2 regions of the Bradyrhizobium sp. ISRA464 genome follow, and region 2 is predicted to be linked to the other one. Evidence: predicted binding sites of a transcription regulator. Region 2 holds the regulator's gene; the other holds the start of a gene.

Region 1 (7,484 bases), 610 kb from region 2:
GCCGCGGCCCTCGGGACGCAACTGTCCGGTGGCGCCGGGCGTCGGGAACGCACCGGGCGCAATCGCCACCGTGCGGATGCCCTTCGGACCCCACTCGACCGCGAGGCTCTTGGTCATCGCCAGCACCGCGGTCTTGGCCATCGACGACGGCACAGTGAAGGCGCGGCCGGTGATGGTCGAGGTCGAAAGGATCGAGAGCACCACGCCCTTGTGCTTGCCCTCGATCCAGCGGCGGCCGGCCGCGAGCGTGCAATACAGCGTGCCGTGCAGCGTCGGAGCGAGGATCGCGTCCGCCGCGCGGAATGACAGATGTTCGGTCTGCGCGATGAAGGTTGCGGCAGCATTGTTGACGAGTACGTCGATCGGCGCCTCCTGCCAGATCTGGTCCATCATCGCCTCAACCGCCGCGCCATCGCGAATATCGCATCGCGCGGTGGAGACTTTCGCGCCAAATTCGCTGCGGAATTTTCCTGCGGTCTCCTCCAGCAATTCCTGCCGACGACCACAAATGATCAGTTCGGCGCCAAGCTCGGCAAAGCGACGCCCCATGGCAGCGCCAAGGCCGGAGCCGCCGCCGGTGATCAGGATGCGCTTGTTCGCCAGCAGGCCTTTTTCAAACATAGTTTGATCCTCCGCTTGTATTGTCGCTCCGCCGTAAATCCGGCATGAAGCTCTCAGCCTAGAACGCTGAAACCTTTGTGTGTCCGAAAATCAGGTGTGTCCATGAAAGCCATCCTCTGCTCGCAATACTGTCAACCCGACGATCTCGTGCTGGCTGACGTGCCGGATCCCGTGGCAGGTCCCGGCGAAGCCGTGATCGCGATCAAGGCGGCTGCGCTGAACTTCTTCGACATCTTGATGATCCAGGGCAAGTATCAGATCAAGCCGCCGTTCCCGTTCTCGCCGGCTGCGGAAGTCGCAGGCGTGATCGAGAGCGTCGGCGAAGGCGTCACCGATCTCAAGCCCGGCGACCGCGTCGTGGCGTCCTGCGGCCATAACGGCGCGCGCGACAAGATCGCGCTGCCGGCGAATGCGATCGTGAAGATCCCCGACAATCTCGACTATGACCGCGCCGCCGGCATCATCATCATCTACGGCACCGCGCTGCATGCGCTGGAAGATCGCGCGAGCCCGAAGCCGGGCGAGACGCTCGCGGTGCTCGGCGCCGCCGGCGGCACCGGACTTGCCGCTTGCGAACTCGGCAAACTGATGGGCCTGAAGGTGATCGCCTGCGCCTCGTCGGACGAGAAGCTCGAATTCGCCAAGCAGCACGGCGCCGAGCTGACGCTGAACTACGCCAAGGAAGATTTGAAGGAAGGTCTGCGCAAGCTGACCGGCGGCAAGGGCGCCGACATCGTGTTCGATCCGGTCGGCGGCGCTTACGCCGAAGCTGCGCTGCGCTCGACCGCGTGGGAAGGCCGCTTCCTGGTGATCGGCTTTGCCGCCGGCGAGATCCCGAAGATCCCGCTCAACCTCGCGCTCCTGAAGGGCTGCGACATCAGAGGCGTGTTCTGGGGCGCATGGGCGCGGCAGAATCCGGAGAAGAACCGCAAGAACCTCGAGAAGCTCGTGCAGTGGACCGCGGAAGGCAAGATCTCATCGCATGTCGACCGCACCTTCCCGCTGTCGCAGACCGCGGAAGCCCTGAAGGTGCTCGCCGGCCGCAAGGCGATGGGCAAGGTGATCCTGCATCCGGGAAGCTGAGAAGAGATCGCGTAGCCTCGGATGAAAGCCAACGGGTCGCGCGAACGCGCGCCCCGTTGGCTTCATCCGGGCTACGCGGCGCTTACTCCTCGCTCAGCGTGGCGCGTTTCAGCGCGGCACGCGCGGCCTCGCGATGCTCGGGCGTGATGTGGCTTGCCACCATGCGGATCGCGGTCGCGAGCACCGCCGCATCGTCGGTGAAGCCGAGGATCGGCATCATGTCGGGAATGAAGTCGAACGGCAGGATGAAATAGGCGATGGCGCCAAGCAGCGCCGCCTGCACATGGCGCGGCGTCTGGCGATCGAAGGCGCAGTAATAGGCCGCGAGCAGATCCTCGGCGAAAGGCAGCCGCGCCACCACCTTCTTGAACTTGATCCAGAAGCGGCGGCGCACGCTTTCGCGATCCTGGGCCAGCCGATCGGCGGGCTCGAATCCCACGCTGTGTTCGGTCGATGCCATCGCAAGGCTCCTCGACGCCGCGCAGCAGTCGGGCGACGTTCGGTGCGAATCTGGTGATGTCAGACGGCCGCCGCAAGGCGTGCTGCATCGTCAACGCCCTGACCCCTCATCCTGAGGAGCCGCGAAGCGGCGTCTCGAAGGATGCAGGCCTGGGCCTCATGGTTCGCCTGGCGATGTGCAGCATCCTCCAGAGACGCGCGTTCCGCGCTCCTCACCATGAGGACTGACAAAGTCAGCTCACCCCGAGCTGCCTTGCGATCGCGTTCATGGCCTTGGCGAGCTCGATGTCGCGTTTGGTCACCCCGCCGACCTCGTGGGTCGCCAGCATGACCTCGACCGTCTTGTAGACGTTCTTCCATTCAGGATGATGGTCGTTCTTTTCCGCGACCAGGGCCGCGCGACACATAAAGCCAAAAGCTTCGTTGAAGTCCTTGAACACGAAGGTCTTTGTGATGGCCGCACGGCCAGGCATCTCCGCCCAGCCGGCCAATTCCCAGAGCGCGGCCTTCCTTGCTTCCGCCGACAGCAATTCCACCATGACAGCCCTCCTGTTTGGCCCCAACCTTAACCTAACGGCCGGCCTGCGGGATGGGATCCACGCCGAAATTAAGGCCGAAATTGCGTCCTATCGCCGCTGCTAACCATGACGGAGATGTAACGTCGGCCGTCCCCGGAATTTGCTACAAATCAGGGATGTATGCGCGCCGGCCCTTTTGAGATTGAGCCCCAAGCTTTTGTTTGCGAGATCGATGACCAACGGCACTGGCCCCGCCGACATATTGCCGAAGCCGCCCCGTTCTGCGCGGCAACGGCTGACATTCGTGCTGATCGCGGGTGTGCTCGCCATCATCGGCACGCTGGCTGCAGGCTATTATTTCGCGATGCGGCCGGTGACGCTGCGCATCGCGGTCGGCCCGCCCAACAGCGACGATGTCAAGCTGGTGCAGACACTGGCCCAGGCTTTCAACAACCAGGCGAATAGCCAGGTCAAGCTTCGCCCGATGCAAACCGATGGCGCTCCGGCGAGCGCGCAGGTGCTCGCCGACGGCAAGGCCGATCTCGCCATCATCCGCGGCGATCTCGAAGCGCCGAAGAACGCGCAGGCGGTTGCGACGCTGCGCAAGAATGTCGTGGTGATGTGGGTTCCACCCGCGGCGAAAGGCAAGCGGCGGAAGGGCCCGAAGATCACCAAGATCGCGCAGCTTGCCGGCCACAAGATCGGCGTCGTTGGCCGTACCCAGGCCAACGTCAATCTGCTCAAGATGATCCTGGTGCAATATGGCATCGACCCGATGAAGGTCGATATCGTCCAGTTCCCGGTCAATGAGGCGGTCGAGGCGATCCGCAACCAGAAGGCCGACGCCTATCTCGCCGCAGGTCCCGCCAACAGCAAGATCACGATCGACGCGATCGCGGCATCGGCCCATGACGGCAACGAGCCGACCTTCCTCGCCATCGATGCCTCCGAGGCGATCGCGCAGAACCATCCGGCCTATGAAGCCTCGGAAATCCCCGCCGGCTCGCTCGGCTCAGCCGACCGGCCGGAGGACGAGGTCAAGACCATCAGCTTCTCGCATCACATCGTCGCCCGCAAAGGCCTATCGGAATCGACGGTGGCAGCGTTTACGCGGCAATTGTTCTCGATTCGGCAGTCGCTGAAGAGCGATTTCCCGCTCGCCGCCAAGATCGAGACCCCCGACACCGACAAGGACGCCGTCATCCCGGTGCATCCGGGCGCCGCCGCCTTCGTCGATGGCGAGGAAAAGACCTTCCTCGACCGCTACAGCGATTACATCTGGTGGAGCCTGATGGCGCTCTCGGCGATGGGCTCGGCCGGCGCGTGGTTCGCCGGCTATCTCAAGCAGGACGAACGCAACACCAACACCTCGCAGCGCGATCGCCTGCTGGACATGCTGAAGGCTGCGCGGCGCAGCGATTCGACCGATGAGCTCGACCAGATGCAGGCGGAGGCCGACGACATCCTGCGCGACACGCTGGTGTGCTTCGAGCGTGGCGCGATCGAACAGGGCACGCTGACCGCGTTCAACATCGCGCTCGAGCAGTTCCACAACGCGGTCGCCGACCGCAAGGCGCTGTTGATGAGCATGCCGCAGAACCTGCAGCGCGCCGCCACCCAGTTCCGCGCGGCGGGCTCGGCATAAGGGACGACTCCCTCTCCGCGAACTCATTCCGCCTCTCCCGCTTGCGGGGTCGAGACGAGCGAAGCTCGCTCTTAGGCCGACGCGCGTAGCGCGGCGGGTGGGGGCTCTCTCCGCGGCATCATTCGCGGAGAGAGCCCCCACCCCACCCTCCCCCGCAAGCGGGAGAGGGAGCCTGACAGACGTGCTCACCTCACGAGGCACGTCGCAGTTCTCCCGCGCGCAGCCACTCCCTGTAATCTCTCCGTCATGGAATTTTTCTAGGTCTTTGCCAGCTTGCGGCGCAGTGTCGCGTCCTGTTCCTGGAGGCCCCCATGACGATCCGGTTTTCGCGCAAGATCACTCGCCGACGTTTCCTGTCCACCGCGGCAGCGACCGGGGCCGGCGTCATTGCGATGCCTTATCTCTCCCGCGGCGCCGACCGGCCGGCGATCACCCATGGTGTGCAGTCCGGCGACGTCGGCGTCGACGGCGGCGTGGTCTGGGCCCGGGCCGATCGCCCGTCGCAGATGATGGTCGAGGTCGCGACCACGGAATCGTTCAAGGATGCGCGCACGCTGCCGCCGATCGCAGCGCTGCCGGAGAGCGACTTCACCGCCAAGATGCTGCTGGAGAACCTGCCCTCCGGCCAGGACATCTTCTATCGCGTTCGCTTCCGCGATCTCTCCCACATCGACATCGCAGGCGAGCCGGTGATCGGCCGCTTCCGCACCGCGCCAAGCGATCGCCGCGACGTCTCCTTCGTGTGGGGCGGCGACGTGGCCGGCCAGGGCTGGGGCATCAATCCCGATGACGGCGGTATGGTCACCTTCTCCGCCATGAAGAAGCACAAGCCGGATTTCTTCCTGCATTCCGGCGACACCATCTATGCCGACGGCATCGTCACGGCCGAGCAGAAGCAGCCCGACGGCAAGATCTGGAAGAACATCACAATTCCGGAAAAGGCCAAGGTCGCCGAGACGCTCAACGAATTCCGCGCCGCCCACAAATATAATTTCCTCGACGAGAATCTGCGCGCCTTCAATGCCGAAGTGCCGATCTTCGTGCAGTGGGACGATCACGAAGTGATGAACAACTGGTCGCTGTCGAAGCAACTGCCCGACGCCTACAAGGAGCGCGACATCATGCTGCTTGCCGCGCGTTCGGCCCGTGCCTTCCACGAGATGTATCCGATGCGCGAGAGCATCGTCGAGCCGGGCCGGGTCTACCGCACGTTGAGCTACGGCCCGCTGCTCGACGTCTTCATGCTCGACGAGCGCAGCTATCGCGGCCCCAACGGCCCGAACCTGCAGGAGACCTATGGTCCCGACGCCTATTTCCTCGGGCCCGACCAGCTCGCCTGGCTGAAGCGCGGCTTGCTCAACTCGCGCGCCACCTGGAAGGTGATCGCCTCCGACATGCCGCTCTCCCTCCTCGTCTATGACGACGCGGCCAACAAGAAGGGTTCGGAAGCCTTCGCGCAGGGCGACGGTCCGGCACGCGGCCGCGAGCTCGAGATCGCCGACATCCTGCGCTTCATCAAGACCGCTGGAATCGTCAACACGGTGTGGCTGACCGCCGACGTGCACTACGCCGCCGCGCACTACTACAACCCGAACAAGGCGCAGTTCCAGGAGTTCGATCCGTTCTGGGAATTCGTCTCCGGCCCGCTGCATGCCGGCACGTTCGGTCCGAACGAACTCGACAACACGTTCGGCCCCGAAGTGAAGTTCGTGAAGGCGCCGGGCGAAGCGAACCAGAACCTGCCGCCGTCGGCCGGCATGCAGTTCTTCGGTCACGTCAAGATCGACGGCAAGAGCGGACAGATGACGGTGAGCCTGCGCGATCGTGCCGACGCCGAATTGTGGTCGATCACGCTCGATCCGAAGTCGGTGTAGTCCGCTCGCATCCACTACGGAACCGCGCCCTTTCCCGGACGCCCTGACCCAAGGCCAGGGCGACGCGATTGACCGGGGGTGGACGTCACCGGCCCGTTCCGGTATCGATATCAGAGCCGTTATGCTGGGGGCCCGGAGGGGCGGAGCATGAGGCGCTGCGAGTCCATTCGTGTGCTCGGTGGCATCGTCGCGGGATCTCGGCCTTGCCGCCTGATTGTCGTCGCCATAGCAGTGTTCGTGCTGCTGCCGATCGAAGCCAGCGATGCCGGCTGGCTGCCGCGTATCTTCAAGAGCTCGTCAAAGCACGCCGGCTCGCCAAAGCGCGTGAAGTCGGCAAGGCCGGCCAAGTCGGCAAGGCACAGCGTCTCACCAAAGCCCCACGCTACACGGCTTGCCGCACTCGGGCCGGCCGTCCTGCCTCGTTCCGCTCTCAAACCGGCCTCGGCAAAATGCGATCCCTCGACATTCCGGGTGGTTCTCGATGTGGGGCATACGGCTGAATCGGAGGGCGCGATCAGCGCTCGCAATGTCGCCGAGTACATCTTCAACCTGCGCCTTGCCCGGCTGATCGACGAGAAATTGAAGGCCGAAGGCTTTGCCGAAACCAGACTCCTTGTGACTGAGGGCAAGGCCAGACCCAGCCTCTTCAAACGAGTGGCCGCAGCCAATGATCTGCGCACAGATCTCCTCCTGTCGATCCACCATGACTCCGTGCCCAACAAATTGCTCGAGGACTGGGATTTCGAGGGCAAGAAAAGCCATTACAGCGATCGGTTCAGCGGGTACTCCATCTTCGTCTCCCGCGACAATCCGGACTTCAAGACGAGCCTCTCGTTCGCCGAACTGATCGGCAAGGAATTAAAGGCCGAGGGGCTTCATTATGCCGAACAATATACGCAACCCATCATGGGTCGCTATCAGCACCCGCTGCTGAACAAGGAGACCGGCGTCTACAGCTATGATGAGCTCATCGTGCTGCGAAAGACCCGGATGCCCGCCGTGTTGCTGGAGGCGGGCTCGATCATCAACCGGGACGAGGAGCTCGAGATGGACTCGCCCGAACGGCAGAACATGATCAGCAGCAGCGTCGCGGCCGCCGTCAAGGAATTCTGCGAGCCGCGATGGGCCATCCTCGGCCCGCTCTGATCGCCCTGTGACGCACCGCCCGAGCACCTCAGCGAAACGCGATCCGATTGGCACCTGCCGATGTCAGCCCTGCTTGCCCGCCTTGATCTCCTTGAATTTGGCAAGCGCTTGCTCAAACTTGGCGTTGAAAAGCCACAT
Region 2 (7,484 bases):
TCGATCGGCTATGTCGAGTATGCCTACGCCAAGCAGAACAAGCTGACCTACACCGCTCTGGTCAACAAGGCCGGCAAGACCATCCAGCCGACCAACGAAGCGTTCCAGGCCGCGGCCTCGAATGCCGACTGGGCCAACGCTCCCGGCTACTACCTGATCCTCACCGACCAGCCCGGCGACAAGTCCTGGCCGATCGTCGCTTCGACCTTCGTGCTGATGCACAAGGAAGCGGCCGACAAGGCGGCGTCGCAGGAAGCCCTCAAGTTCTTCAAGTACGCCTTCGACAAGGGCAGCAAGATGGCTGAGGATCTCGACTACATCCCGATGCCGGACTCCGTCATCAAGATGATCGAGAAGACCTGGAATTCCGACATCAAGAGCTGAGCGCTCTCGTTGCGATAGCGAACTTTCCCTCTCCCTTCCACGAAGGGAGAGGGGCGGCACTTCTGGACTACCTCTTGTGAATTTGACGTTCCGGCCGCTCGCAGGCGTTCCCTCACGCTCCGCCGGGCTCGCCGAACTCCAGCCCGCCACCCGGATGGCAGGCCAAAAGGGCGCAAGTGAATGCTGCCCGTGAAACGTAAAAGCGGACAGGGGATTAGCGTGGTAGATATGGCCGTTCAAAGCGACACGAGCAACGTGATCGACGCTCTCGGACCCTACGACCGCGCCAAGGCGCTGAGTGCTTTCAAGGCCGGCGATCTCACATTCTACTGGATCACCCGGATCTCCGCGATCTCGGTGCTGCTGATCCTTGGCGGAATCATCATCTCGCTGATCGTCGGCGCCTGGCCGGCGATGCGCGAATTCGGCTTCGCGTTTCTGACGACCCAGCGCTGGGCGCCGTCGGCCGATCCGCCGGTGCTCGGCGCGCTCGGGCCGGTTTACGGCACCATGCTGACCTCGATCATTGCGATGCTGATCGCAATTCCGGTCGGGCTCGGCATTGCTGTGTTCCTGACCGAGTTGTGCCCGCAATGGCTGCGCCGCCCGATCGGCATCGCGATCGAGCTGCTCGCCGGCATCCCCTCGATCATCTACGGCATGTGGGGCTTCTTCGTGCTCGGCCCGTTCCTGGCCAACACGTTCCAGCCGTTCATGATCAGGATCTTCGACGGCGTGCCGGTGCTCGGCAGCATCTTCGCCGGTCCGCCGTCCTATCTCAGCCTGTTCAACGCCTCGCTGATCCTCGCGATCATGGTGCTGCCGTTCATCACCGCGATCTCGGTCGACGTGTTCAAGACCGTGCCGGCGGTGCTGAAGGAAGCCGCCTACGGCATGGGCTGCACCACCTGGGAGGTCGTCCGCAGCGTCGTGATCCCCTACACCAGGGTCGGCGTGATCGGCGGCATCATGCTGGCACTCGGCCGCGCGCTCGGCGAAACCATGGCGGTGACCTTCATCATCGGCAACTCGTTCCGCATCTCCTCGTCGATCTTCGCGCCGGGCACCACGATCTCGGCGGCGATCGCCTCCGAATTCGCCGAGAGCGACGGCCTGCACCAGTCCGGCCTGATCCTGCTCGGCCTGCTCCTGTTCGTGCTGACCTTCTTCGTGCTGGCCGGAGCGCGGCTGATGCTGCTGCGGCTGGAAAAGAAAGCGGGGAAGTGACGCCATGAACCCGATCTACAAATCACGCCGCCGCAGTGACATCGTCGTCCGCGCCTTGTGCATCGGCGCCGCGCTGTTCGGCGTCACCTGGCTGGCGCTGATCCTGTTCACGCTGCTCTACAACGGCGTCGCGGGCCTGAGCGTGCAGCTCTTCACCCAGAACACGCCGCCGCCGGGCTCGACCGAGGGCGGCCTGCTCAACGCCATCGTCGGCTCGATCATCATGACGGTGATCGGGGTCGGCATCGGCGCGCCGCTCGGCCTGTTCGCCGGCACCTACCTTGCCGAATACGGCCGGCATGACAAGCTCACCTCGGTGATCCGCTTCATCAACGACATCCTGCTCAGCGCGCCCTCGATCATCATCGGCCTGTTCATCTATGGCGCCGTGGTGGTGCCGATGCGCGGCTTCTCGGCGATCGCCGGCGCGCTGGCGCTCGCCGTGATCGTGATCCCGGTCGTGCTGCGCACCACCGAGGACATGCTGCTGCTGGTGCCCAACCCGCTGCGTGAGGCGGCTTCCGCGCTCGGCCTGCCGCGCTCGCTGGTGATCAAGCGGATCGCCTATCGTGCCGCCCGATCGGGTCTGATCACCGGCGTGCTGCTGGCCACCGCCCGCGTCGCCGGCGAAACCGCGCCGCTGCTGTTCACCGCGCTGTCGAACCAGTTCTTCAGCCTGAGCCTGACCAGCACGATGGCCAACCTGCCGGTGACCATCAACAACTTCGTGCAAAGCCCCTACGCCTACTGGAAGGAGTTGGCGTGGAGCGGTGCATTGCTCATCACCATCACCGTGCTCGCGCTCAACATTGGCGCGCGTATCCTCGGTGCCGAAAGGGCCGCAAAATGACCGAGCTTTCCGTTTCGACGACTGTCGCGAGCCACGTTCCCCAGGTGCCGCTTCCGGAGGCACCGCCGAAAGTCACGGTGCGCAACCTCAACTTCTATTACGGCGAGCACCACGCGCTGAAGAACATCAACCTGACGCTGGGCACCAACCGCGTCACGGCGTTCATCGGTCCGTCGGGCTGTGGCAAGTCGACGCTGCTGCGCATCTTCAACCGGATGTATGACCTCTATCCGGGCCAGCGTGCCGTCGGCCAGTTGATGCTGGACCAGACCAACATCCTCGACCCCAAGCTCGACCTCAACCTGTTGCGCGCGCGGGTCGGCATGGTGTTCCAGAAACCGACGCCGTTCCCGATGACGATCTACGAGAACATCGCCTTCGGCATCCGTCTCTACGAGAAGATCTCGAAGTCCGAGATGGACGACCGCGTCGAGAAGGCGCTGCGCGGCGGTGCGCTGTGGAACGAGGTCAAGGACAAGCTGAACGCTTCGGGCCTCTCGCTCTCGGGCGGACAGCAGCAGCGCCTGTGCATCGCCCGCACGGTCGCGGTGCGGCCCGAGGTGATCCTGTTCGACGAGCCGTGCTCGGCGCTCGACCCGATCTCGACCGCCAAGGTCGAGGAGCTGATCCAGGAATTGTCCGAGGACTACACGATCGCGATCGTCACCCACAACATGCAGCAGGCGGCGCGCGTGTCCGACAAGACCGCCTTCATGTATCTTGGCGAACTGATCGAGTTCGACGACACCAACAAGATCTTCACCTCGCCGAGCGATCGACGCACCCAGGACTACATCACCGGCCGGTTCGGCTGAGGAGACACGCGATGGCTTCTGAACATACCGCCAAGGCATTCGACAGCGATCTGCAGGAACTCACCCGCCTGGTCGCCGAGATGGGCGGCCTCGCCGAGCGCATGATCACCGAGTCCGTCGACGCGCTGATCCGCCGCGACGTCGCGCTCGGCAAGCGCGTCGTCGCCGCCGACGTCGAGATCGACGGTCTGCAGCGCATCATCGAGGAGCGCGCGGTGCTGACGATCGCGCGCCGCCAGCCGATGGCGATCGACCTGCGCGAGATCGTCGGCGCGATGCGGGTGGCCACGGATCTCGAGCGGATCGGTGACCTCGCCAAGAACATGGGCAAGCGCGTCGCGGCGCTGGAGAGCGATTTCCAGCCGCTGAAGCTGATCCGCGGCCTCGAGCACATGACCGACCTCGTGCTGTCGCAGGTCAAGTCGGTGCTCGACGCCTACGCCGCACACGACCTGCCGGCTGCGATGACCGTCTGGAAAGGCGACGAGGAGGTCGACGCGATCTGCACCTCGCTGTTCCGCGAACTGCTCACCTACATGATGGAGGACCCGCGCAACATCTCGTTCTGCATCCATCTGATGTTCTGTGCCAAGAACATCGAACGCATCGGCGACCACGCCACCAATATCGCCGAAACCGTGTTCTACATGATCGAAGGCCAGCAGATCACCGACAAGCGACCGAAGGGCGACATGACCACCTTTGCCACGACGGTGCCGGGCAACGGCTAGCTGAGGTGCTTGGTTCGCGTCCGGGCAACGGATCAACACAGAGAAAGAACATAGACCGATGAGCGCACGCATTCTGGTAGTCGAAGACGAGGAAGCGCTGACGACGTTGTTGCGCTACAACCTCGACGCGGAAGGCTACGACGTCGAAACGGTCGGGCGCGGCGACGATGCCGACACAAGGCTGAAGGAGCGTATTCCCGATCTCGTGGTGCTTGACTGGATGCTGCCGGGCCTTTCCGGCATCGAATTGTGCCGCCGCCTGCGCGCGCGCCCCGAGACCAAGCAGCTTCCGATCATCATGCTGACCGCGCGCGGCGAGGAGAGCGAGCGGGTGCGCGGTCTCGCCACCGGCGCCGACGATTACATCGTCAAGCCGTTCTCGGTGCCGGAGCTGCTGGCGCGCGTGAAGGGCCTGTTGCGCCGCGCGAGCCCCGAGCGGCTCGCGACCGTGCTGACCTATGGCGACATCGAACTCGACCGCGAGAAGCGCCGCGTGGCGCGCTCGGGCCGTCCGATCGATCTCGGGCCGACCGAGTATCGCCTGCTCGAGTTCTTCCTCGAGCATCCCGGCCGCGTGTTCAGCCGCGAGCAGCTGCTCGACAGCGTCTGGGGCCGCGACATCTATATCGACGAGCGGACCGTCGACGTGCATATCGGCCGGCTGCGCAAGCTGCTCAATCCCGGCCGCGAGCAGGATCCGATCCGCACCGTGCGCGGCGCCGGCTATGCGCTGGACGACCGCTTCGCCAAGGCCGAGCCGCAGCAGTAAGCGTGAGTGTCGTCGCGGCGCCTGCCGGGACACATCACCAGACTCTGCAGGCATAAAAAATCCCCGCTTGCGCGGGGATTTCGTTTTATGAGCTGTGTTTACCGTGTCGGCGGTTTGTTGGCCGGGCGGCGCCGATCGGCGGCCGGCTGGTAGGCGACACGCGAGTGATGCGCGCAATAGGGCAGGCCGGTGAGCGCCTTGCCGCCGCAGAAGAAGAATTCGGGGCTCGAGGGGTCGCCGACCGGCCAGTGACACGTGGCCTCGCTCAGCTCGAGCAGCGACAGCCGCTGGCTCATCGGCACCACATTGTCATAGGCGACCGGATCCGGCTCCAGCTCGACCTCGAAGGCGTGCGCGAGCGCGGTGTTGCCGCGCGAGACCGGGCGCGCCACCCGCATCATGTGTTGGGCGGGACGGGCCTTGCGCTGCCGCGGGGCAGCCGTGGAGGGGGCCTTGGCACGGCCGGACAGGCCAAGCCGATGCACTTTGCCGATCACGGCGTTTCGCGTCACATTGCCGAGTTCCGCCGCAATCTGGCTGGCCGACAGGCCCGCCTCCCAGAGCTTCTTCAGCTGCTCGACGCGATCATCGGACCAGGTCAATACCGTCATCGCATTCTTCCCTTCGCCTTGCGCCGGCCAGACATTGGAGCGGCGCTGCGAGCCAAATCTGACAAATATCCCTGCGGTCAGAATCCCTTAGCCCTCGCCGGACGCGGTTTCGCGCCCGAACGTGTACGCAGAACGAAAGCTACTTAGAGGGTCCAATACTGCCGCACGAGATGTCGTATCCGACAGGCCAAACGCTACAATATGGCGTGACTCTGGCGCAAGAGTCCGCGGCAACGCGTCCACATGTTCCCACACTTATGCATTGCAATGAGGCTTTTCCACCTCACCGGAATGCACCGGATCGCGCGCGTTTCGCATTGCAGGAAGGTCACTTCGTGGCGATTGACAGCGACTGCCCGCAGCATACAATGTTCGCCACGTGCCGCCCGAAAAGGCGGCACGTTTTGTTTTCCGAAGCTGGCCGTTGCTGCGCTGGCGTCAAGGCACGCGGCAATTGTCGGCCTCAAACCCGTCAGTGATTGCCATGACCAATAGCGCCACGTCGCATCTGCTTCCCGTCTTCGCCAGGGTCGATCTCGGCTTCGAACGCGGCGAGGGCGCCTGGCTCATCGCAACCAACGGCGACCGCTACCTCGATTTCACGTCGGGTGTCGCGGTCAACGCGCTCGGGCACGCGCATCCGCATCTGGTCAAGGCGCTGCAGGAACAGGCGACCAAGCTCTGGCACATGTCGAACCTGTTCAAGAGCCCGGACGGCGAGGTGCTCGCCGCGCGGCTGTGCGAGCAGAGCTTTGCCGACTACGTGTTCTTCTGCAATTCCGGCGCGGAAGCGATGGAAGGCGTGATCAAGCTGGTCCGCCACTATCACTTCTCCAAGGGGCATCCCGAGCGCTACCGCATCATCACCTTCGAGGGCGCGTTCCATGGCCGCACGCTCGGAACGCTGGCCGCCACCGGTTCCGCCAAATATCTCGAGGGCTTCGGCCCGCCGATGGATGGTTTCGACCAGGTTCCGCACGGCGACATCGAGGCGGTGAAGAAGGCGATCGGGCCGCACACCGCCGGCATCCTGATCGAGCCGGTGCAGGGCGAGGGCGGCGTGCGTTCGGCGCCGCAAGCCTTCTTCAAGGCGTTGCGCCAGCTCTGCGACGAGCACGGCCTGTTGCTTGCGTTCGACGAGGTGCAGACCGGCATGGGCCGCACCGGCGAACTGTTCGCCTACAAGCGCGTCGGCGTGACGCCCGACGTGATGTCGCTTGCGAAGGCGCTCGGCGGCGGCTTCCCAATCGGCGCCGTGCTGGCGAGCGCAAAGGCCGCGGCTGGCATGGCGCCGGGTTCGCACGGCTCGACCTTCGGCGGCAATCCGCTGGCGGTGGCGGCGGCCAATGCCGTGCTCGACGTCATGCTCAAGCCTGGCTTCTTCGATCACGTGCAGAAGATGTCGTTGCTGCTCAAGCAGAAGCTCGCCTCGGCCGTCGACCGCTATCCCGGCGTGATTTCGGACGTGCGCGGCGAAGGCCTGTTGATCGGCGTCAAGGCCGTGGTGCCCTCGGGCGATCTCGTCACCGCGCTGCGTGAGCAGAAGCTGCTCACCGTCGGCGCCGGCGACAACGTCGTCCGGTTCCTGGCGCCCCTGATCGTCACCGAGGCCGAAATCGACCAGGCGATCGGAAGCCTTGAGCGCGCCTGTGCCGCGCTGGCGACCGCACAGCCGAAGAAGGCGGCAGGATGATGAGCAAGCCTGTCCGCCACTTCCTCGACATTAACGAATTGCCGCTCGCCGAGCTGCGCAACATGCTCTCGGCCGGCGCCGCCATGAAGGCGAAGCTGAAGGCCCACGAGAAGGGCAGGAAGCCGCTCGAAGGCAAGACGCTCGCGATGATCTTCGAGCGCCCGTCGACCCGCACGCGGGTGTCGTTCGACGTCGGCATGCGCCAGCTCGGCGGTGAATCGATCATGCTGACCGGCGCCGAGATGCAGCTCGGCCGCGGCGAGACCATCGCCGACACCGCGCGCGTGCTGTCGCGCTATGTCGACGCGATCATGATCCGCATCCTCAACCACGATGCGCTGCTGGAGCTTGCAGCGCACGCCACCGTTCCCGTGATCAACGGGCTGACGCGTCGCTCGCATCCG

What was found. Region 2 encodes PhoB, which activates phosphate uptake and scavenging genes when phosphate is short. Its sites were predicted from a motif close to TGTCATNNANCTGTCAT; they were not measured.
Region 1: MTX19_RS01550 (alkaline phosphatase D family protein) is a predicted target of PhoB. The motif match lies at 4,558-4,574, and genes of this name have one in related genera.

Annotation. Positions count from the first base shown of each region.
Region 1 covers NZ_CP094526.1:319,215-326,698, reverse strand. The annotation lists gene MTX19_RS01575 (SDR family oxidoreductase) at 1-621, opposite strand, end outside; gene MTX19_RS01570 (NADPH:quinone oxidoreductase family protein) at 724-1,704, shown strand; gene MTX19_RS01565 (YkvA family protein) at 1,787-2,164, opposite strand; gene MTX19_RS01560 (4a-hydroxytetrahydrobiopterin dehydratase) at 2,397-2,702, opposite strand; gene MTX19_RS01555 (TAXI family TRAP transporter solute-binding subunit) at 2,914-4,326, shown strand; gene MTX19_RS01550 (alkaline phosphatase D family protein) at 4,638-6,200, shown strand; gene MTX19_RS01545 (N-acetylmuramoyl-L-alanine amidase) at 6,438-7,346, shown strand; gene MTX19_RS01540 (hypothetical protein) at 7,410-7,484, opposite strand, start outside.
Region 2 covers NZ_CP094526.1:928,576-936,059, forward strand. The annotation lists gene pstS (phosphate ABC transporter substrate-binding protein PstS) at 1-384, shown strand, start outside; gene pstC (phosphate ABC transporter permease subunit PstC) at 613-1,611, shown strand; gene pstA (phosphate ABC transporter permease PstA) at 1,616-2,461, shown strand; gene pstB (phosphate ABC transporter ATP-binding protein PstB) at 2,458-3,276, shown strand; gene phoU (phosphate signaling complex protein PhoU) at 3,288-4,007, shown strand; gene phoB (phosphate regulon transcriptional regulator PhoB) at 4,066-4,776, shown strand; gene MTX19_RS04340 (GcrA family cell cycle regulator) at 4,875-5,387, opposite strand; gene MTX19_RS04345 (aspartate aminotransferase family protein) at 5,872-7,080, shown strand; gene argF (ornithine carbamoyltransferase) at 7,080-7,484, shown strand, end outside.